3 regions of the Nocardioides sp. Z13_37 genome follow, and region 1 is predicted to be linked to each of the others. Evidence: predicted binding sites of a transcription regulator. Region 1 holds the regulator's gene; each other region holds the start of a gene.
The links. Region 1 encodes LexA, which represses DNA repair genes until DNA is damaged. Its sites were predicted from a motif close to TCGAACANNTGTTCGA; they were not measured.
Positions count from the first base shown of each region.

Region 2: the regulator LexA is predicted to act here: its motif matches at 4,667-4,682, upstream of imuA' (DnaE2-dependent mutagenesis accessory factor ImuA').
Region 3: the regulator LexA is predicted to act here: its motif matches at 5,533-5,548, upstream of AC4H2S_RS12575 (HNH endonuclease signature motif containing protein).

Region 1 covers NZ_JBZGDV010000009.1:48,247-55,563, reverse strand. Annotated here, with positions in the region: gene AC4H2S_RS18745 (hypothetical protein) at 1-134, shown strand, start outside; gene AC4H2S_RS18740 (PKD domain-containing protein) at 337-882, opposite strand; gene AC4H2S_RS18735 (hypothetical protein) at 1,104-1,649, opposite strand; gene AC4H2S_RS18730 (LysM peptidoglycan-binding domain-containing protein) at 1,818-2,171, opposite strand; gene AC4H2S_RS18725 (SDR family oxidoreductase) at 2,361-3,167, opposite strand; gene lexA (transcriptional repressor LexA) at 3,294-4,016, shown strand; gene AC4H2S_RS18715 (LysR family transcriptional regulator) at 4,021-4,908, opposite strand; gene AC4H2S_RS18710 (NAD(P)-dependent oxidoreductase) at 4,990-5,808, shown strand; gene AC4H2S_RS18705 (nuclear transport factor 2 family protein) at 5,805-6,164, shown strand; gene AC4H2S_RS18700 (NAD(P)/FAD-dependent oxidoreductase) at 6,210-7,317, shown strand, end outside.
Region 2 covers NZ_JBZGDV010000004.1:235,586-242,902, forward strand. Annotated here, with positions in the region: gene AC4H2S_RS12310 (SigB/SigF/SigG family RNA polymerase sigma factor) at 1-545, shown strand, start outside; gene AC4H2S_RS12315 (DNA/RNA non-specific endonuclease) at 573-1,415, opposite strand; gene AC4H2S_RS12320 (acetyl-CoA C-acetyltransferase) at 1,479-2,693, shown strand; gene AC4H2S_RS12325 (phospholipase D-like domain-containing protein) at 3,006-4,520, opposite strand; gene imuA' (DnaE2-dependent mutagenesis accessory factor ImuA') at 4,693-5,370, shown strand; gene AC4H2S_RS12335 (DNA polymerase Y family protein) at 5,387-6,943, shown strand; gene AC4H2S_RS12340 (error-prone DNA polymerase) at 7,007-7,317, shown strand, end outside.
Region 3 covers NZ_JBZGDV010000004.1:286,952-294,268, reverse strand. Annotated here, with positions in the region: gene AC4H2S_RS12600 (glutamine synthetase family protein) at 1-536, shown strand, start outside; gene AC4H2S_RS12595 (bifunctional [glutamine synthetase] adenylyltransferase/[glutamine synthetase]-adenylyl-L-tyrosine phosphorylase) at 556-3,537, shown strand; gene AC4H2S_RS12590 (SatD family protein) at 3,591-4,268, shown strand; gene AC4H2S_RS12585 (hypothetical protein) at 4,265-4,999, shown strand; gene AC4H2S_RS12580 (CBS domain-containing protein) at 4,981-5,418, opposite strand; gene AC4H2S_RS12575 (HNH endonuclease signature motif containing protein) at 5,755-7,005, shown strand; gene AC4H2S_RS12570 (hypothetical protein) at 7,115-7,317, opposite strand, start outside.

The DNA.
Region 1 (7,317 bases):
TGGGTGCGATCGCCTGCCTCTTCGCTGGGTTGATGCTGGTCGCCCGGCTGATGCGCGCCCTGGGGATCACCCAGACGCCACCCCCGGACGACGCTCCCCCGCGCCCCGTCGGCGGGAAGCGCGCCGCGCGCTGATCGTCGGAGCGCGGACCTACCCCTGCCAGGCCTCGGCCGTGTCGGCGGAACGCCCGCCGCTCGCTGATCGTGGAGCACGGACCTGCCCCTCCCAGGCCTCGGCCGCGCAGGCGGAAAGCCCGCCGCTCGCTGATCGTGGAAGATCCGAGTCACCTAGTGGCTCGGAACTTCCACGATCCGGGCTCGGCGACCACGCGTGAGGTCATCGCAGCACGAGCTGCGGGAGGGCCTCGACGATCTCGAGGCCCTGGCTGGCGCCTGCGACGGTGAGCGTCTCGTCGATCGCCGTCCAGCCGCCGTCCCCGATCCGGTGCTCCCCCGCGTAGGTCGTGTCCACCCGTACGGCGACCTCGCCGGTGCTCGCGTACTCGTGCGTGATCTCGAGGTCGGGGTGCGGGCTTCCCGGGCTGGCGGTGGTCGTGCTGGTGCCGTCGCCGAAGTAGTAGGTGTAGGACACCGGCACCGCCCGGATCACCACTGGTTGGCCGGCGATGGTCACGGACTGGTCGATCCCGGTGTGGTCGGGCGTGTAGAAGTTTGTCTGGAAGTTGACCAGGGTGCGGCCGCCGCGCGGCTGCACGACGAGCTGGGACGCCGGCCACTGGATCCGTTTGAACTCGCGAAGGATGAGCTTCGCCAGGTCGATCTCCTGGACCGCCTCCTCCGGGACGCACACATCGCCCACGTCGGTGCCGTCCATGTAGACGTCGTGCACGAACCCGGCCGCTCCGCCCTCGTTGCACTCCACGTGCTCGGAGCAGATGCCGCCATTGCCGCACTGGATCGAGACGACCCAGGTGTGACCATCACCGGAACCAGCCGTGTCGGTGTATTCGGCATAGCTCCATGCACATGACGAGTTCGCGCCAAGGATTCCGACCTGCATAGAGCAGCCGTCAGCATGGGCTGGCGCTTGGGAGCAAACGACGACCGATCCTGCGATGACAACCACCGCCCACAGAACCCTGCTCATCGGCGCCCGTACGCCGCGACGTACCAGTCGCCGGGCTCTCCATTAAGCGTGACCAGATACTTACCAACACCGGCAGGAAGCCGCTGGTCGACTGAACCGGATTCGGACCGAATGATGGTCTCAGGGGTGTTGAGATTCAGATGAAATGTCGGCGGGCGAGACGCGATCCGCCTTAGCAGCCCAATCTTCGTTCCGGAGAACTCAATCGAGCCGCCGGACCCATAGATCGACTCCACTTGCTTGGCAACACCGGCGCAGGCTTGGCAGTTGCGGGACAAGCGCTTGAACTCCTCCGCATCACCCGTGACCTGCATCCTGTCTCCCACCTCGACCCACCGCCGGATGAAGTCCTCCGGACTCTCGGCCTCCGCCGTCTCGGTCTCGGTCGGCGTGGGGGTGGGCGAGGAGCTCGTGGTCTCGGGGATCTTCGGCTCGGGCTCGGGGCCGTCGGAGCACCCGGCGAGGAGGAGCGGGACCGCGAGGGTGAGCGCGAGTGCGCGGCGTGGGTGCATGAAGTGCCTTCCCGAGAACTTCGTCAGCACGCTGAAACTACCCATTCGACAGCCCGCGCAACCACCCCCGCGACGAAAGCTGTGGACGACGACCCGAGAGGCGTGCGGAAATGCGCCGAGGGGCGGGCCCGTGGGCCCGCCCCTCGCCTTCCCCTGGTCCACCAGCCGGGGTCGAAGCGGCTGATGGAGGCCTCTGCGTCAGTCGGAGACGACTGGGACGCGGAGCTTCTGGCCGGCCGCGAGGCCGGCGGACTCGAGGGCGTTGAGCCGCTCGATCTCGGTCATCACCGAGCGGACGTCGCCGTCGGTGGCGATGTCGCTGGCGATCCCCCACAGGGTGTCGCCGGGCGCGACCTGGACGATCTCGGTCGGGGCCGGCTGGCCGGCCTCGTCGGTGCCGACCGCGCCGCCGGCGAGCATGAACGCCACGGCGAGGGCGAGGAACAGCGCAGTCAGGAAGACCACGAGCCGACCTCGGCGGGTCAGCCGCACGGTGGAGCGGGTGCGGGCAGCAGCCGGGGCGAAAGCGGGGGAAAGGCTGAGGGTGCTCATGGTGGCCTCCTGGGGAAGAATCAGCCGGTCGTCTCTGTCGAGCGAATGTCTAGTCGGACCCACCGACAGTGGCCTGGGCCACCGGGTGTCGATCAGACGTTCGATCGAACATGTGTACGACGGTAGAGCACGTGTTCGAACGGCGCAAGCACCTCGTCGAACAAATGTTCGGCGCGTCCCGAAGGAGCGTCAGCGACGCTTCATGGCCCGTCGCCCCTGCGCGGCGAAGAGCCCGGCCGCGTGCTGCATCAGGCCGGGAGCGAGCGCCGAGCCACGCACGACTCCCCCGCGCCACCCCGGCACCGCGCGCACCACACGAGCGGACCCCAGCAGGTCGACGGCTGCCGCGGCGACGGCCGCGACGGACAGGATCGGGCCGCCCGAGTAGGTCAGCTGGGAGCCCAGGCCGTCAGGGTCCTGGGCGGCGAGCATCGCGGTGTCGACCCCGTCCGGGCACAGCGCGTGCACGCGCACACCGCGGGGCGCCTCGGCGTTCACCGACATCGACAGCGAGACGACCGCGGCCTTGGTGGCGGCGTACATGCTGTAGCCCGGCACCGGCCCGAGGCCGGCGAGGGAGGCGACGTTGACCACGTCCCCACCCGCCCCGCCGAAGGCGGCGAGCGCCGCGCGGGTGCCCCATGTCGTGCCGAGCAGGTTGACCTCGACCAGCCGGCGCACCTGCTCCTCCGTCAGCGAGGCGAGCGCACCGTCGTCACCGACGCCGGCGTTGTTGAACCACGCCGCCAGGACACCGTGCCGCGCCGCCTCCTCGGCCACGAGCCGGTGCGAGGCGGGATCGCGTACGTCCTGGGCCAGGCCGGCCACGGCACCGATCTCGGCCGCCGTGGCGGCGGCCGCCCAGCCGTCGATGTCACCGATCACGACGCGGTGCCCGCGGGCGACCATCAGCTCCGCGATGCCCCGCCCGATCCCACGCGCACCACCCGTCACGACGCACGAGGTGGACGCGGTGGCCGGCGAGGTGGTGGACATGGTCGGACCCTAGCGACACGCGGCTTCGAACAGGTGTTTGATCCTGACGTGCGGAGAGGACTACGGTGGGCCCACCAGCTCCTCCCTGAAGCGGCGGACGGAGGGGGCAACCGTAGTGGAGGACGCATGGCCAAGCAGGACGACAAGAACGTCATCGAGATGCCCGACGGCCCCCCGGACGCCACCGGCCTGACCCCGCGCCAGCAGCGGGTGCTCGCCACGATCAAGGACTCCATCGAGGCCAAGGGCTACCCGCCCTCGATGCGCGAGATCGGCCAGGCCGTGGGCCTCACGTCGTCGTCCAGCGTCGCCCACCAGCTCCGCGTGCTCGAGGGCAAGGGCTTCCTCAAGCGCGACCCCAACCGTCCCCGTGCCCTCGAGGTGTTCCTCCCCGAGGTGATGGCCGCACGCCGCTCGATGTCGAGCGCCGAGGAGACGTCGGTCGACGAGACCGGCATCGGCGACGCGATGCCGGCGGCGGTCAACATCCCGGTCGTCGGCCGCATCGCCGCGGGTGGCCCGATCCTGGCCGAGGAGCAGGTCACCGACGTGTTCCCGCTGCCCAAGCAGCTGGTCGGCGACGGCACCCTGTTCCTGCTCGAGGTCTCGGGCGACTCGATGGTCGACGCGGCGATCTGCAACGGCGACTACGTCGTGATCCGCCAGGAGCAGACGGCCACCAACGGCCAGATCGTCGCCGCGCTGATCGAGGGCGAGGCGACCGTCAAGACCTTCCAGCGCAAGGACGGCCACGTGTGGCTGCTCCCCCACAACGACGCCTACGACCCCATCCCCGGTGACAACGCCACCATCCTCGGCGTCGTCACCGCGGTGCTGCGCAGCCTCTGACCCCTCACGCAGGGCCGGACGCGGCGGCGGCCACCAGCGCTGCGGTGAGCTCCTCGACGCCGGGCTGCGGGCGCCGCACCCGGCTCAGCGCGTAGACCGTGCGGGTCGGCGGCGCGACCAGACGTCGTACGACGACGCCCGCCGGCAGGCCCGGCACCAGCATGCCCGGCACCAGGGCGACCGCGAGCCCGGCCGCGACCAGCGCCACCTTGCCGAGGAGGTCGCCCGCGACCAGCTCGACCCTGGGCTCGAACCCGCACCGGCCCGCGGCCTGCTGGAGCAGGCTGCCCGAGCCGCGGTGGTCCTCGGCCCAGACCTCGTCGGCGAACGACGTGAGCCGCACGCGGCGGCGACCCGCGGCCAGGGCGTGCCGCGCGGGCACCACCACGCACATCTCGTCCTCGAGCAGTCTCGTGTGCCGCACCTCGGGGTCGCTGGGCAGCCCCGGCGGGTAGTCGGTGACGACCGCGACGTCGACGTCGCCGGTGCGCACCCGCTCGTGCAGCCCGGCGGATCCGCCCGAGCGCAGCGTCACCCGTGGCCCGTCGGCCGGCAGCGACCGCAGCGTGCGGGGCACGAGGTCGACGGAGGCGGACGGCACGGCGCCGAGGGTGAGCAGGACCGCGTCGCCGGCCCGGGCACGACGTACGGCGCCTCTCGCCCGGGCGACCTCACCCACCACCAAGCGGGCGTGCGGCAGCAGTGCCTGCCCCGCGGCCGTCGGGCGGACGCCGCGCGGCAGGCGCTCGAGCAGGACCTCGCCGAGGTCCTGCTCCAGGCTCGCCACCTGCCGCGAGATCGCCGACTGGGTGTAGCCGAGCTCCCCGGCCGCGGCCGTGAAGGAGCCCGCGTCGCAGACCGTCACGAACGTCCGCCATGCCGTCAGTGCCATGGGTGAAGTATGCGCCGATCGCATGACTGGATGCCCGATCTGCGCTTGTGGCACACCACCGCGGGCCCCAAAGTCGGTGCCATGAGCGATGACGTGGTGGTGCTGGGGCTGGGTCGGATGGGCCGGGCGATGGTGGAGAGGTTCGCGTCCGGCGGTGCGAGCGTCGCGTCGTGGAGCCGGAGCGGCGGCGGGACGGCGGGCACGGCCGTGGAGGCGGTGGCACGACCGGGGCCGGTCGTGCTCGCCCTCTTCGACGGTGCGGCCTGTCGCGCGGTGCTCGAGCAGGTCGCCGAGCACCTGTCCGGACGGCTCGTCGTCGTCACGAGCACCGTCGGGGTGGACGACGCCGACGAGCTGGCGTCGGTCGTGGTCTCGGCCGGCGGCCGTTACGTCCACGCACCCGTCCTCGGCTCCGTGCCGGCGGTCCGCGCGGGCACCCTGCGCGTGCTCGCGGGCGGTCGGGCCGCCGACGTCGAGGACGCGGTCGCCACGCTGGCGCCGGTGGCCGGCGACGTACGCCGCTTCGACACCCCGCGCGAGGCCGCGGCCGCCAAGCTGGTCGCCAACTCGTCGCTCGCCGGCGCCCTGCTTGCCGTGCGCGACTGTCTGGCCGGAGCCGTGGAGCTGGGACTACCGCTCGGCGCGGCTCTCGACGTGCTGGCTCTCGGACGGCTCGCCGACACCGTGGGGTCGGTCCGCGGCCGCCTCGAGCAGCCCGACGGGGAGGCCCACTTCGCCGTCGACGCGCTCGCGAAGGACCTCGGGCTCCTCGCTGCTGCCGGAGGACCGCCGGGCCCGCTCGACCGGCTGCGCACCCTCGTGGCGACCGGCCAGGTGACCGGGGACGACGACGTCTCCGCGGTGGCGCTGTCCGGTCCCGTCCGGAGCGCGACGCCGTGACGGGCATCGACGACGTGCTGGCGCCCCTGCACGCCTATGCCCGCGGGCACGCCACCGGTGACCCGTCGTGGTTCCGCGTCGCGTTCCTGCCCACCGCGCACGTCGAGGGGCTGCGCGACGGCACGTTCACGTCATGGCCGTTGGAGGACTACTGCGCGTTGTTCGACGGCGCACCGGCGCCCGACGAGGCAGACCGCAGCAGGACTCTCGACCACGTGTCCGTCTCCGGAATCGTCGCCACCGCGACCATGACGCTGCGCCACGGAGAGGCCGTCTTCACCGACATGTTCGTCCTGGTGCGGGTCGACGGCGCCTGGCGGATCGCCAACAAGGTCTACCACCGGCACGAGCCCTGACGCGACGCCGGGCGGCTCTCAGGGTCCGCAGGACACGATGGCGGCATGAGCAACGTCGAGAAGTCCTATGACTACGTCATCGTCGGCGCGGGGGTCGCCGCGGCGAGTGCCGTGAAGGGCATCCGCTCGCGTGACCAGGGCGGCCGCGTCGCCGTCATCGGGTCCGAGCCGGACAAGCCCGTCTACCGGCCCGTGCTCTCCAAGGATCTCTGGCTCAAGGACGACGAGACGCTCGAGGGTGCGTCGCTGGCCGGCCACCTCGACGACGACCCCGCCGTCGACCTGGTCACCGACACGACCGTGACCGAGATCGACCCCGGCACCCACGCCGTACGCCTCGCCGGCGGCAGCACCGTCGGCTACGGCAAGCTGCTGCTGGCCACCGGCGCCGAGCCCCGCCAGCTCCCCATCGACCCCGGCCCGCGGGTCATCTACTACCGCACCGCCGCCGACTACCAGCGGCTGCGGGCGATCGCGACCGAGGGCAGCCACGTCGTCGTCGTCGGTGGCGGCTACATCGGCTCGGAGATCACCTCCGCGCTGGTGCAGAACGGCGTGCAGGTCACGCTCGTGCTCGACCGCGAGGACGTGCAGGAGCAGATGTTCCCGCGCGCGCTCGCCGCCAGCCTCACCACGGCCTTCGCCGACCGCGGCGTCACCGTCGTGCACGGCTCGGTCGAGCGCGGCACCGAGGACGACGGCGGCGTACGGATCCGCCTCGCCGACGGCACCGACGTCGCGGCCGACGCCGCGGTCATCGGCGTCGGGGTCCTGCCGCGCACGGGCCTGGCCGAGGCCGCGGGGCTCGACGTGGACGACGGCGTGGTGGTCGACGAGCACCTGCGCACCAGCGACCCCGACGTGTACGCGGCCGGCGACGTCGCGTCCTACCCCGACGCGCTGCTGGGGCGGCGCCGCGTCGAGCACGTCGACCAGGCCGCGAAGTCCGGCGAGCACGCCGGCAGGGCGATGGCGGGCGCCGACGACGCCTACCGCTACACGCCGTTCTTCTGGTCCGACATCCTCGACGCCGGCTACGAGGCGGTCGGCGAGACGCGGAGCGACCTCGACCTGGTGGAGGACTGGAAGGACGGGCAGATCGGCACCGGCGTCGTCTACTACCTCGGGTCGGGGCAGGTGCGCGGCGTGCTGC
Region 2 (7,317 bases), on a different contig from region 1:
CGGCCGCCGGTCACGACTTCATGTCCTACGCCGTCCCCACCGTGCGCGGCGAGCTGCGCCGGCACTTCCGCGACTCCGGCTGGATGATCCGGGTGCCGCGGCGCATCCAGGAGCTCCAGGCGCGCATCGGCGCGGTCCAGCACGACCTCGAGGCCGAGCTCGGACGCTCCCCGCGCCCCTCCGAGGTCGCCGCCCATCTCGGCGTCGAGCTCGACGACGTGGTCGAGGCCCTGTCGGCCGACGGCTGCTTCCGCCCCACCTCCATCGACAGCCGCGACGACGAGGACAGCGGGACGATCGCCGATGTCCTCGGCTCCGAGGACCGCGGGTTCGCCTCGCTGGAAGCCAGGCTCGTGCTCGACTCGGCTGTCAGCCGGCTGCCCGAGCGCGACCGCCAGATCATCCACTGGCGCTTCGTCGACGAGCGCACCCAGCAGGAGATCGCCGACCTCGTCGGGCTGACCCAGGCCCAGGTGTCGCGGATCCTGGCCAAGGCCCTCGAGCGCCTGCGCGGCGACCTGTCCGACCTGGCCCCGGCGGCCTGAGCCGCCGGGGAGGGGCGGGCCGCCGGGCTACCAGCCGACCTGCTCGACGTCGGTGATGAGCGCCGCGCCCTCACGCCTCAGGTCGTCGGGCGCGGCGTGCTCGCGCAGGCTGGCGAACGCGAGCCCGGTGCGCTGCTCGAGCAGGTCCAGCGGCACGAGGTAGGTGTCGAACTCGTCGAGGAAGTCGGGCACGGCGCGCTCGAGCCCGTCGAGGTCCTGGGTGAGCACGAACGCCTTGGCCCGCAGCCGGCCGTCGAGGACGTAGACGACCACCTTCCAGTACTCGACGGGCAGCCGGACCCCCCGGTAGAGCGGGTCGGTCGGGGCCAGCACCGGCCCGGCGAACAGGCTCAGCCGCCGGTCCTGCAGCCCGTCGAGTGCCAGCACGGCGTTCTCCAGCAGGCCCCACACCCCGCCGCGTCCCGACTGGTTGAAGTCCTGGTGCTGCGGGGTGATGTTGGTGAAGAAGAACGAGTCGGAGTTGGCCTGCCGGGCCTCCGCGAGAGTGCCCCACAGCAGGTCGGAGCGGCGCGCCACGTGGCCGCGGTCGAGGTCGTTGTCGGCGTACGCCTCCTCGCCGACCTGGGCGTCGGCGGGCAGGCGCGGGTCGAGGCGGAAGCGCTCGCCGGAGCGGCTGATGCTCTCCCCCGGGAACAGGCGCAGGCCGTCGATGTTCCACGCCACCCACCAGGCGAGCCGGCGCTCGGGATGCATGCGGACGGTGAAGTGCGTGTAGTCCAGCGGAGACGCCAGCGCGGGGTCGTCGCCCTCGCCCGGCGCGGGCGCCGTCGGCGGGGCGAGCTCCGCGCCGGCGCCGGGGTCGACGTCGGGGTCGGGCTGCAGGAACCGTGCGTCGTACCCCAGGGCCATGACGGGAAGTCTCGCGCACCAACCCCACGGTCCCGGGCGACCCTCCGCACCTAGAGTCGGGGCATGCCCGACATCGTCATCTGCGAACCCGTGCGCACCCCCGTCGGCCGCTTCGGCGGAGCCCTCGCCTCCCTGTCCGCCGTCGACCTCGCCTCGGCGACCCTCGCCGAGCTGGTGCGGCGCACCGGGCTCCAGGAGGGCGACGTCGACGACGTGGTGCTGGGCAACTGCTACCCCAGCGGCGAGCACCCGGCCATCGGACGCATCGCCGCGCTCGACGCCGGCCTCGGCACCGGGGTGCCCGGACTCCAGGTCGACCGCCGGTGCGGATCGGGGCTGCAGGCCGTGCTCCACGCCGCCGGCCAGGTCGCCACCGGTGCCGGGCGCGTCGTCGTGGCGGGCGGCGCCGAGTCGATGTCCAACGTCGAGCACTACGCCCTCGGCCTGCGCACCGGGGTCCGCAGCGGCGGCGTCGAGCTGATGGACCGACTCGTGCGCGCCCGCGAGACCGCGGGCGGGCGCGACCACCCGGTCGCCGGGGGGATGCTGGAGACCGCGGAGAACCTGCGTCGCGACCACGCGATCTCCCGCGAGGAGCAGGACGAGCTCGCGCTGCGCTCGCAGCAGCGCGCCGGTGCCGCCCAGGAGGCCGGACGGTTCGCCGACGAGATCGTGCCGATCACCGTCCCGGGCCGGCGCGGCAGGCCCGACGTCGTCGTGGACGCCGACGAGCACCCGCGTCCCGACACCACCCTCGAGCAGCTCGCCGCCCTCCGCCCGGTGCGCGAGCGGCTCGACCCCGCCTCGACCGTCACGGCCGGCAACGCCAGCGGCCAGAACGACGGCGCGGCGATGTGCGTGGTCACCACCCGCGAGGAGGCCGAGCGCCGCGGGCTGCGGCCCCTCCTCGCCCTGCGGTCCTGGGCGGTGGCCGGCGTGGGCCCCGAGGTGATGGGCATCGGACCGGTCCCGGCGACCGCCGCCGCCCTCGACCGCGCCGGGCTCACGCTCGACGAGATCGACCTCATCGAGCTCAACGAGGCCTTCGCCGCGCAGGTGCTCGCCTGCCTGCGCGAGTGGAAGGTCGACCCCACCGACGAGCGGCTCAACCCCAACGGCTCCGGGATCTCGCTCGGGCACCCGGTCGGCGCCACCGGTGCACGCATCCTGGCCACGATGGCCCACGAGATGCGGCGTCGCGAGTCGCGCTACTGCCTGGAGACGATGTGCATCGGAGGCGGCCAGGGCCTGGCCGCCGTCTTCGAGCGCGTCGCCTGACCTCCCCCGCGCCCGTGGGGCGGTGAGTGGGCAACCTTTCGCCGCGCGTACGTCCGACGGGCGGTGAGTGGGCAACCTTTCTCCACACGTAGAAGGTTGCTGGCTCACCGCTCAACCCCGGTCGCGCCCCGGCCGCGCGTACGTCCGATGGGCGGTGAGTGGGCAACCGTTCTCCGCCCGCAGAACGTTGCTCACTCACCGCCGTACGCGGCCCCCCGCGGCCCCCCGCGGCCGCGCGCATGGGCGTTGGCTGGGCAACCGTTCTCCGCCCGCACAAGGTTGCGGGCTCACAGCTCAACCCCGGCAACGCCGTCAGTCGGCCTCCCAGTAGGGCCCGGGCAGGTAGTGGTCGGGCTCGACGGTGGTGACCGGGCGGCGCACGGTGCGCCAGACCGTGCGGGTGGTGCCGTCCGGCTCGACCACCGTGCGACGGACGCGGAAGTTGGCGTAGGTCGTGGTGTAGGCATTGCGCGTGTTGCGCTTGTGGTCCCACTGGTAGTTGAAGTTCCGGAGGTACTTCTTCGCCACCTTCGCGCCCCGGATGGTGAACCAGACCTCGTCGTTGGCCGTGCTGAGGCTGGACCAGTTCACCGAGCCGGTGAGCACCATCGAGGTGTTGGGCACGCCGTTGTAGGTGCCCTGGATGACGAGGTACTTCTGGTGGCTGTAGTAGTCGAGGATCAGGTCGTCCACGCCGTCGTTGTTGAGGTCGAAGTTGTCCTCGGTGTTGTAGTCCATCCCGGTGGAGCGCAGGGGGATGCGACCGCGCCTGGTCGGGGCGCCGATGATGCCCTTCGTGCGGTAGCCGATGAGCCCGTAGCTGACCCGCACGTCGCAACCCTGGATCCACTTGCGGCGGATCGCGGCGGCGAGGTAGTCGCCACGCGCGCCCCGCATGGTGTGCATCGACAGGGCCAGGCGGGTGCGGGTGACCTTCCCCGTCACCGGGTCGGTGTTGCGGCACCCGACCCGGTTGAGCATGGTGACGACCAGGTCGTCCTTGAGCGCGGAGACCCTCGGGAACGCGACGACGGTGTGCTTGTCGACGGAGTCGTCGCACGCCGGCCCGACCGGGGTGCCGCAGAACGAGATCGGCGGTTGGCGGGTGTCGTAGTCGCGGCGCATGTCGTTGAAGAGGTCGACGAACTGGCGGAACAGCTCGTGGTCACCGGACGTGAAGTAGAGGTCGTTCCACTGGTGGATGGCGGCGTTGCGCGTCATGTTGGCCGAGCCCACCGCGATCACGTCCTCGCTCGCGCCGGCCTGGCTGAACAGGTAGAACTTCGAGTGCAGGTTGTTGAACTCGTTGGCCGTCCCGCGGCAGCTCTGCTTGCACTTGTAGATGAAGCTGTTGCGACGCGGGTTCTTGCCGATCTCGGCCCGGATCACCTTCATCGCCCTGGTCTCCCAGTGGTCGTTGAGGAGCATCTGGACCCGTACGCCCCGGCGGTGCGCCGCGACCAGCGCCTGGGCGACCGGCACCCGGTCCAGCGAGTAGATCGCGATCCGGATCGTCGACCCCTTCGGGGTGTGGTTGATCGTCTCGATCACCCGCCGCTCGATCTGGAAGTGCCCCTTGCGCAGGTGGGGGTCGTTGAAGAAGGGCCCGCTGAAGGCCTTCCAGCGCGACGGCCTGGCCGTCGCCCGTCCGGCACTCGAGCCGGCACTCAGGCCGGCACTCGGGCCGGCAGCCGGGTCGGCTGGAGCGGCGACGGGAGCGACCGTCCCTCCGGGCACTGCGCGACCGGGGGCGACCGGCCCCAGCGTCGCCGCCACCACCAGGCCGGCGAGCACCAGGCAGAGGCTCCCCACGAACCTCGACATCATCGACACGACCCCCACCTCTCGACGCGTTGTGCTCTTCAGGATAAGCAGACCGGGCGGCCGCTGGGGGCCTCGGCGACGACGTCCTCGGACCGCTCCTAGCACCTCTCCTGCGAGTCCGACAGGGCAGGTCGACTGGCTTGACTCGTTCGAACGCCTGTTCGATCATGGGGCCATGTCGTCAACCCGCTCCGTCGCCGCCCTCGACCCGGGTCGCTCCGTGGTCGAGCAGCTGCGCGAGCGGGTCGCCGCCATGGAGAGCAAGGCCGCCGGGGAGCCCGTCCCCACCCTCCCCGGGCTGGCCGGGCTGGTGCCCCTGCACGCGGGGGCAACCTACGCCGTCGACTCGGCGTCCCTGGCGCTGGCCCTCGCCGCAGGCGCGTCCCGGGCCGGCGAGTGGGTCGGCTTCGCCGGCTGGCCGGACTTCGGCGCCGAGGCCGCCGCCGAGCTCGGGATCGAGCTGTCCCGCACGGTGCTGGTGCCCGATCCCGGCGAGCACTGGCTCGAGGTGACGGCGGCGCTGGTCGACGTGCTCCGGGTCGTGGTGCTGCGCCCCCCGGCCTCCGTCGACGAGCGCACGGCGGCGGTCCTCGACTCGCGACTGCGCACCCGGTCGTCGGTGCTGGTCGTGCAGGGCGACTGGCCGCGCGTGGAGGCCCGGCTGAGCCTCGAGGGGACGACGTGGAGCGGGCCGGCCGCGGGCGCCGGGCAGCTGGAGCAGCGCCGCGCGCACGTCGTCGTACGCCGCGGGGCGCGGCCTGCCCAGCGCGTCGAGCTGGCCTGGCCGGGCGTCCGGCCGGTCGGCCCCGACGCCCCGCGGCGGGTGCGGGAGATCCACCGGGCCTCCGGATGAGGTCGCGGTGAGGGTGATGGTCGTGTGGTGCCCCGACTGGTCGGTGGTGGCCGCGCTCGACGAGGCGGGCAGGTCGCTGCGCTCCCCCGCTGCCGTGCTGGCGGCCAACGCCGTCGAGGTGTGCAACGGTCCGGCGCGCGCGGAGGGCGTGCGCCGCGGGCAGCGGCGGCGCGACGCGCAGGCCAGGTGCCCGGAGCTGCTGCTGCTGCCGGCCAACCCCGACCGTGACGCCCGCGCCTTCGAGCCGGTGCTGGCCACCGTGGAGGACCTGCGTCCCGGGGTCGCGGCGCTGCGTCCCGGCCTGCTGGCCGTCCGGGCACCGGGCAGCTGGTACGGCAGTGAGACGGCCGCCGCCGCCACCGCCTGCCAGGCCATCGTGGACGGCGGCGTGTGGGACGTGCGGGTGGGCATCGCCGACGACCTCTTCACCGCCGAGCAGGCCGCCCGCACGGCCGACGTGCAGGCGTGGACGGTCGTGCCCGCCGGCGGGTCGGCAGCGTTCCTGCGCGACCTGCCCGTGCAGGTGCTCACCGACGACGCGCGCGGGCGCGAGCTCGTCGGGCTGCTGCAACGGCTCGGCCTGCGCACGCTCGGCGACCTCGCCGACCTGCCCGGCGACGCCGTCGAGCACCGGCTCGGCACCTACGGGGCGACCGTGCGCCGCCGGGCACGCGGTGAGGACCCCGCGCTGTTCGCCGCCCGGACGCCGCCGCCCGAGCTCGACGCGGAGGTGGCGTTCGAGCCGGCCCTCGACTCGGTGGAGGCCATCACGTTCAGCGTGCGCACCACCGCCGAGCGCTTCGTCTCCCAGCTGGCCCACCACCAGCTGCTCGCGACGGGGGTCCGGGTCGAGGCGGAGTCCGACGGCGCCGTCTGCTCGTCGCGGACCTGGCTCCACCCCCGGCACTTCACCGCACGCGACCTCGTCGACCGCGTGCACTGGCAGCTGCAGTCGGCGACCGTCGGCGGCTCGCTGCGCGCGCGCAAGCACTCCGGCGTCGTGCGCGCGCCCATCGACCGGGTCAGGTTCGTGCCCGACGTGGTCGAGCCCGCGGCGGCGCACGGCGAGGCGCTGTGGGGCAGCGCCTCCGACGACCTCGTCGAGCGTGGGGTGGCCAGGGTGCAGGGGATGGTCGGCTTCGACGCGGTGCGCCGACCGGTGCTCCAGGGCGGGCGCACGCCCTCCGCGCGCCAGGCGCTGGTGCCGTGGGGCGAGCGTGCCGTCGACCTCCGTCCCGTCGACCGGCCGTGGCCGGGACGGGTGCCGGGGCCGGCGCCGGTGCGGGTCTTCGCCGCTCCCCCGGCGGCCGAGGTCGTCGACGAGGCGGGCCGCGACGTACGGGTCACCGACCGCGGCGTCGTCACCGGCGAGCCGCGCCGGTTCCGGGTCGGCGGCGGGGTGCTGCCCTGGCAGCCGGTGACCGCGTGGGCCGGGCCGTGGCCGGTCGACGAGGGCTGGTGGTCGGGCGCGTCCGGGCCCACCGCCCGCTTCCAGGTCGTCGGCGCCGACGGCCGCGCCTGGCTGCTGGTGCGCGCCCCCGACGGGTGGGCCCTGGAGGCCGGCTATGACTGAGCGCCGTGTGCGTCCGGGCGGTCGCCGAGGCGGGCGTCGTCGCGGACCCGGGGGCGTGCGCTGATGGGCTGGAACAACCCCGCCATGCGGTGGAAGGAGCTCGAGCGGCGCCTGAGCGGGCTGCCGGGCGCCGACGACGCCCCGGTGTCGCGGCGCAAGCGCGCCACCACCCAGGCGCGGGCGATCGAGCGACCCGCCACGGTGACGCCCTACGCCGAGCTGCACTGCCACAGCCACTTCAGCTTCCTCGACGGCGCCAGCTCGCCGGCGGAGCTCGTCGAGGAGGCCGTGCGGCTGGGCCTGACGGCGCTGGCGATCACCGACCACGACGGCTTCTACGGCGCCCCGATGCTGGCCGAGGCCGCCGCGGCCTA
Region 3 (7,317 bases), on a different contig from region 1:
CCGGCCGGCAGTTCATCGCCGGGATCCTGCGCCACGCGGGCGAGATCAGCGTGGTCACCAACCAGTGGGTCAACTCCTACAAGCGCCTGCTCGGCGGCGGCGAGGCCCCGTCGGGAGTGTGCTGGGGCCACAACAACCGCTCGGCGATGATCCGGGTGCCGATGTACAAGCCCAACAAGGGCCAGTCCACCCGCATCGAGCTGCGCACGATCGACCCGGCCTGCAACCCCTACCTCGCCTTCGCGGTCGTCCTGGCCGCGGGCATGAAGGGCATCGAGGAGGGCTACGAGCTGCCCCGCGAGGCCGAGGACGACGTCTGGTCGCTGACCGAGCGCGAGCGCAGGGCACTCGGCATCGCGCCGCTGCCGCGCAGCCTGTGGGACGCCATCGGGATCGCCGAGGACTCCGAGCTGCTGGCCGAGACGCTCGGTGAGCACGTCTTCGACTTCTTCCTGCGCAACAAGCGCGCCGAGTGGGAGGAGTACCGCACCCAGGTCTCCGCCTACGAGCGCGACCGGATGCTGCCGGTCCTCTGAGCCCGGCGGACTGACGCAGATGGGGGACACGCCGGGGTCGTACGTCCGCAAGGGCTTCGTCGACGGCGCCGCCGCTGCGCGCGGGATCGCGCGGCTCGGCGAGGCGGGTCCGCCGCTGACCGACGAGCTCGCCGCGTCGGCCGACCCGGACGCCGCGCTCGAGGGCCTGCTCCGGCTGGCCGAGGCCCTCGACGAGCAGGCCGAGGGCACCGGCGCGGAGATGCTCACCGAGGTGGCCGACGACGAGGGCACCGCGATGCGGCTGTGCAGCGTGCTCGGCGCCAGCGCCGCCCTGACCCAGCACCTGGTCCGTCACCCGGAGCACTGGCGCGAGCTGACCGACCCCACCCTGGGCACCACCCGCCCCGCCGCGTACGCCCTGCGCGAGGCGATGCTGCGCGCGGTGGGCGCCGACCCGCACGCCCACGAGCCGGTGGCCGGGCTCCCCGACGCCGAGGCCGTCGACGCGCTTCGCGTGGAGTACCGCAGGCACCTGCTGCGGCTGGCCTCGCGCGACCTCGCCCACCACGTGGGGCTCGACGACGCGGCCGCCGAGATCTCCGACCTCGCCGCCGCGACCCTCGAGGGCGCGTTGGCGGTGGCCCGCGCACGGGTGGGCGAGACCGCCCACACGGTGCGCCTCGCGGTCGTCGCGATGGGCAAGTGTGGCGGCCACGAGCTCAACTACATCTCCGACGTCGACGTCGTCTTCGTCCACGAGCCGGCCCCCGGGGCCGACGAGGGCGCCGCCCTGCGCGCGGCCACCCAGCTGGCCTCGCACCTGATGCGGATCTGCTCCGACCACACCCGGGAGGGCACGATCTGGCCGGTCGACGCCAACCTGCGCCCCGAGGGCAGCCAGGGGCCGCTCGTGCGCACCCTCGCCAGCCACCAGGGCTACTACGAGAAGTGGGCCAAGACCTGGGAGTTCCAGGCGCTGCTCAAGGCGCGGCCCGTCGCGGGGGACGCCGACCTCGGTCGGCGCTACCGGGAGATGGTGGCCCCGATGGTGTGGAGCGCCGCGGGTCGCGACGGCTTCGTCGACGACGTGCGGGCCATGCGCCGACGGGTCGTCGACCACATCCCGGCGCACCAGGCCGAGCGGCAGCTCAAGCTCGGCTCCGGCGGCCTGCGCGACGTCGAGTTCGCCGTGCAGCTGCTCCAGCTCGTCCACGGCCGGGCCGACCCGTCGCTGCGCGAGGGCGCGACGCTCAGCGCGCTGAGCCGCCTCACCGACGGCGGCTACGTCGGGCGCGAGGACGGGGAGAAGCTGCACGAGGCCTACACGTTCCTGCGCACCCTCGAGCACCGGATCCAGCTCTACCAGCTGCGGCGCACGCACGTGCTTCCGGAGGACGAGGCGTCGTTGCGCCGGCTCGGCCGCTCGATCGGCATCTTCTCCGAGCCCGCCACCCAGCTCGACCGGCGCTGGCGCCACCACCGCCGCGAGGTGCGCCGGCTGCACGAGAAGCTCTTCTACCGCCCGCTGCTCGGGGCCGTCGCCAAGCTCCCGGGCTCCGAGGCGCGACTGTCGCTGGAGGCCGCGGAGGACCGGCTGTCCGCCTTGGGCTACGCCGACCCGCGCGCCGCGCTGCGCCACCTCGAGGCGCTGACGAGCGGGGTCTCGCGCACCTCCGACATCCAGCGCACCCTGCTGCCGGTGCTGCTGGGGTGGTTCGCCGACTCGCCCGACCCCGACGCCGGGCTGTTCGGATTCCGGCGGATCAGCGAGAGCCTCGGTCGCACCCCGTGGTACCTCACGATGCTGCGCGACGAGGGCGAGGTCGCCCAGCGGCTCGCCGTCGTCCTCGGCACCTCGCGCTACGCCACCGACCTGCTCGAGCGCGAGCCGCAGGGCGTGAAGATGCTGGGGGAGTCGCTCGTGCCGCTGAGCGCCGAGGCGGCGCTGGCGGAGATGCAGGCGGTCGCCGAGCGCGCCGACTCGCCCGAGGCCGCGGTCGCCGCCGTGCGGTCGGTGCGCCGGCGCGAGCTGCTGCGCATCGCGTGCGGCGAGCTCGTCGCCGGCACCGACGTGGCGCTGGTCGGCCAGGGGCTGAGCCGGCTGACCGACGCCACCTTGCAGGCGACGCTCGACATCGCGATCGAGGCGGTGCGCCGCCAGCGAGGGCTGGACGAGCCGGCCAGCCGGATCGCCGTGGTCGCGATGGGTCGCTACGGCGGGTTCGAGCTGTCCTACGGCAGCGACGCCGACGTGATGTTCGTGCACGAGCCCGCCGGTGGTGCGGACACGCAGGCCTCGGCGTCGTTCGCGACGGCGGTCGTCTCGGAGGTGCGGCGCCTGCTCTCGCTCCCGGCCAGCGACCCGCCGCTGGAGATCGACGCCGACCTGCGCCCGGAGGGCAAGAACGGCCCGATGGTGCGCACCGTGGAGTCCTACGCCGCCTACTACGCCAAGTGGTCGCACGTGTGGGAGTTCCAGGCCCTGCTGCGGGCCGACGCGGTGGTGGGCGACCCCGGCCTGCGCGCCCGTTTCACCGAGCTCATCGACCCGCTGCGCTTCCCCGTCGACGGGATCCCCGAGTCCGCGGTGATCGAGGTGCGCCGGATCAAGGCGCGCGTCGACGACGAGCGCCTGCCGCGCGGCGCGGACCGGCACACCCACCTCAAGCTCGGCCGCGGTGGGCTGGCCGACGTCGAGTGGACCGTGCAGCTGCTGCAGATGCGCCACGCCGGGCGGGTCGAGGGACTGCGCACCACCCAGACGCTGCCCGCGCTGGAGGCGGCGGTCGAGGCCGGGCTGATCGCCGAGGCCGACGCGGCGACGCTGGCGGAGGCGTGGCGCCTGGTGAGCCGGGTGCGCAACGCCGTCACGCTCGTGCGCGGCAAGCCGGCCGACCAGCTGCCCAGCGACGCCCTCGAACGGGGTGCGGTCGCGCGAGTGCTGGGCTACCCGCAGGGCGCGTCGGACGAGATGGTCAACGACTACCTGCGCACCACCCGGCGCGCCCACGCCGTGGTCGAGCGCGTCTTCTGGGAATGAAGCGATGTGCTTCATCTATGGACAAATGAAGCGATGACCTTCATTATCGAGGGATGCCCAGGGCTGCCGTCGCGACGCTGATCGGAGACCTCGTCGGGTCCCGATCCTCCCACGACCGCACCGAGCTGCACCAGCGCCTGGAGTCGGCGCTGGGCGAGGTCAACGACATGCTGCGCCCGCTCCGGCCGCTGTGGGTCACCGTCGGGGACGAGTACCAGGGCTCCTTCGCGACGGTCGCGGAGGCCGTGCGGGCCACCCTCCTGGTCCGGGTGCGGCTGCTCCCGGACCACGACGTGCGCCACGGCATCGGCTGGGGGACGACGACCGTCCTCGACGCGGAGTCCGGGATCGAGGACGGACCGGGGTGGTGGGCGGCCCGGGTGGCGATCGAGGCCGCGGCCAGCGCGGAGCGCAGCCCGGCCCAACGGTGGCTGCGCACGGCGTACGTCGCGGCCGACGGCGCCGTCGGGGGAGCCGACCCGGCCCTCGTCAACGCCGGGCTGGTGTTGCGTGACGAGCGGGTCAGCGGCCTGTCGGAGCGCTCGGTGTCGGTGCTGCGTGGTCTGCTGTCCCACGAGACCCAGCGCGACATCGCCGACGCCATGGGGATCAGCGCGTCCGCGGTGTCGCAGCGGGTGCGCGCCGACGGGCTGGCGTCGATCGTCGCGGCCCACGACCTGCTCGCGCCCGCCGGCCGGGGCGACGACCCGGAGGAGGAGGGAGACCGATGAGCTGGCTCGGGATCCTGCTGATCGGGTTCGCGGTCACCGACCTGACCCACGCGGCGCGCCGCACGCGCTACCTGCCCGAGTGCGTCGGGGCGCTGGTGGCGCTGTGCACCGGACTGCTGGCCGGGCTGACGTCGGGGCGTGACGTGGCTGCCCTGCTGGCCATCGCGGTCGTGGTGCTGCTGTGGGGCCTCACGGTCACGTGGGGCTTCGGCCACCCGGGCCCGAAGGCCGCGCGGCTGCCGCTCGGCGTCTTCCTGGTCGCGTTGGTGGGGGCGATCGCCTGCTCCGGGCTCGCGCCCGAGGCCTCCGGCCCGCTGGCCCGGTGGCTCGACTCGCTCGCCGTGGGCGACCTCGACGGGGTCGGTCCCGACCGCTTCCTGCTGCTGCTCGGCGCCTTCACGGTCCAGCTCTCCACCGGCAACGTGCTCGTCCGGCTCGTCCTCAAGGCGACCGGCACCATCAACCCGCGCTCCGACGGCGGGATGCCGCCCACCCGGCTCAAGGGCGGGCGGCTGCTCGGCCCGCTCGAGCGCGTCTTCATCCTCGCCCTCGCCCTCGGGGGGCAGGTGACGGCGGCCAGCGTGGTCGTCGCGGCCAAGGGGCTGCTGCGCTTCCCCGAGTTGTCGTCGCGGCGCGACCAGGAGCGGATCCACCAGCTCACCGAGTACTTCCTGCTGGGCTCGTTCGTGTCGTGGCTGGTGGCGCTGGGCTGCTACGTCCTGCTGGCCTGAGCGCCCGGGCGGTCGGTGCGCTCGGCGCGCCGGGAGGCGACGCCGTCGTCGGTGCAGAAGCCCCCGCCGTGGCGCTTGAGGCAGAGCAGCCCGACCAGCAGCCCCTGACGGTCCACCACGGCGACGCGCCGCTCGCCCACGGCGCGCATCGCCCGGCGTACCTGCTCGGCGGGCAGGTCGGCGCCGACGGTGCGCCCGTCGACCCGAGCGTGGGCGAGCGCAGCCTCCCCGGGCCCAACGGCGGCGAGGTCGCTGCGTACGAGCGTGCCGAGCAACGGCTCGCCGACCCGGCCGGTGCCGGTGAGCAGCACCATGTGGACGTGGGAGCTGGCGAGGACCTCCTGCACGTCGGCCACGGTCGCCGCCTCGTCCAGGACGATCGGGGACCGCAGCATCACCTCAGCCACCCGTCCCGTCATGGTCCGACGATAGGCGCTCGGGCGCGGCCGGCTCCATGCGCACGCGGTGCGGGCTCACGTTCGCCCCGCTGGGGCTGGGTGCTCAGGGCGGCGGCGTCCACTTCTTCGCAGCGTTCGAACATGCTTGCGAATATGCGGTGGACGGGGGTAGAATAGTCCTCACGCTCCTCGCAGATTCGGGCCACCAGGACTCAGTCACCAGTGCGCTCAACCCGGGCTCGGGGGGTGAGTTGCGAGGGTGACGTAATAGCCCGGGGATCCGGGCCTCCAGGAGCGACGACCGATCTGCAGCCGCGTGCGCGGTGGACCGTCGTCGTCGGAGGGAGGCCGTGGGTGATGCACCCGATCGTCGCCGCCGTCGCTGACGTACGCGCCCGCCTCAAGTCCGTGCGCGACGCCAACCCGACCTTCATGGGCACCGACGACAAGGCGACGGCGCTGCGGGATCTCGCCCGGGCCGAGGGACAGCTGGCCGAGCTGCGACTGCGGATCCTCGCCGATGCCGGTGACCTCGCGGCCGACACCGCCGCCCGGGACGCTGCCGGCTGGCTGGCGCAGCAGACCCGTACGTCCTTCGCCGACGCGCGGTCCGACCTGCGGCTGGCCGAGGCGCTGGACCGAGACCGGCCGGTCCTCGCGGCCGCCATGCGGGAGGGCGCCGTGAGCCTGGCGCAGGCGCGCGTGATCGATCGTGCGCTCACCGCGCTGCCCGCTGCCGTCGACGCCGCGACCGTGTCGCTGGCCGAGGCCCACCTCGTCGACCGTGCGGCGGAGTTCGGCCCCACGGAGCTCGGTCGCATCGGACGCCGCATCCTCGACGTCGTTGCGCCCGAGGTCGCCGAGAGGGCGGAGGCCGCTCGACTCGCCGACCTCGAGGCCCACGCCCGCGAGCACACCCGGTTGACGATGCGCCGGCTCGGCGACGGCACGACCCGCATCTCCGGCCGGCTCCCCGATGCCGCGGCGACGCGATGGGCGACCTACCTGGAGTCCTTCACCAACCCGCGCCTGTCTGCTCCGGCTGACGCCGACGTCGCCCAGCGACTTCCGCACCCGCGCCGGATGGGCGAGGCCTGGATCCAGCTCCTCGAGACCCTTGACGCCGGTCGGCTGCCGATCCACGGCGGCGACGCGACGACCGTGGTCGTCACGATCCCGTTCGAGTCGCTCAGGGCTGAGCTCGCCACGGCGGACCTGCTCGGCTCGGGGCTGGTGCCGGGCGACGAGCTCACGGGGGACCGGATCACCGCCGCCGAGGCGCGGCGCCTGGCGTGCACCGCCAGGATCCTTCCGGCGGTCCTCGGCGGCGAGGGCATGCCGATCGACCTCGGCCGCGTCCGGCGCCTCTTCACCCCCGCGCAGCGCAAGGCGCTCCTGGTGCGCGACCGCACCTGCCGTGCCGAGGGCTGCGACATCCCCGGCACCTGGTGCGAGGCCCACCACCTCGATCCCTGGCACCACGGGGGACCCACCGACCTCGACAACGGCGTCCTGCTCTGCAGCCACCACCATCACCGCGTCCACGACGCCGACGACCGCGCCGACCGGCTCCCCAACGGCGACCTCCGCTTCCACCGACGCAGATAGGCGGCACGTGCCGGGGCAGTCCCGGCCGACGTCAGACCACACCCCTACGGCCCGGGCTGACACCCGGCGGTCCGCTCATGCCGCGGTGGTCGTGAGCGGTCGTGCCGGCTCACCGCACGAAGTCGATGTAGCGGGACTGCGAGTCCGTGATCCGGGGTGGCCGGTCGCCTCTGCCGAGGAGCATCGTCACGGCCCCTGCCCGCTTGGCGGCTCGCAGTCGGCGCAGAGCGGCGTCCCTGCCGCCGATGTGGGCCAGCGTCTTGACGTTGATCGCGATGCCGGCCTCGCTCGCAGCATCGAGAACTCGGCTGT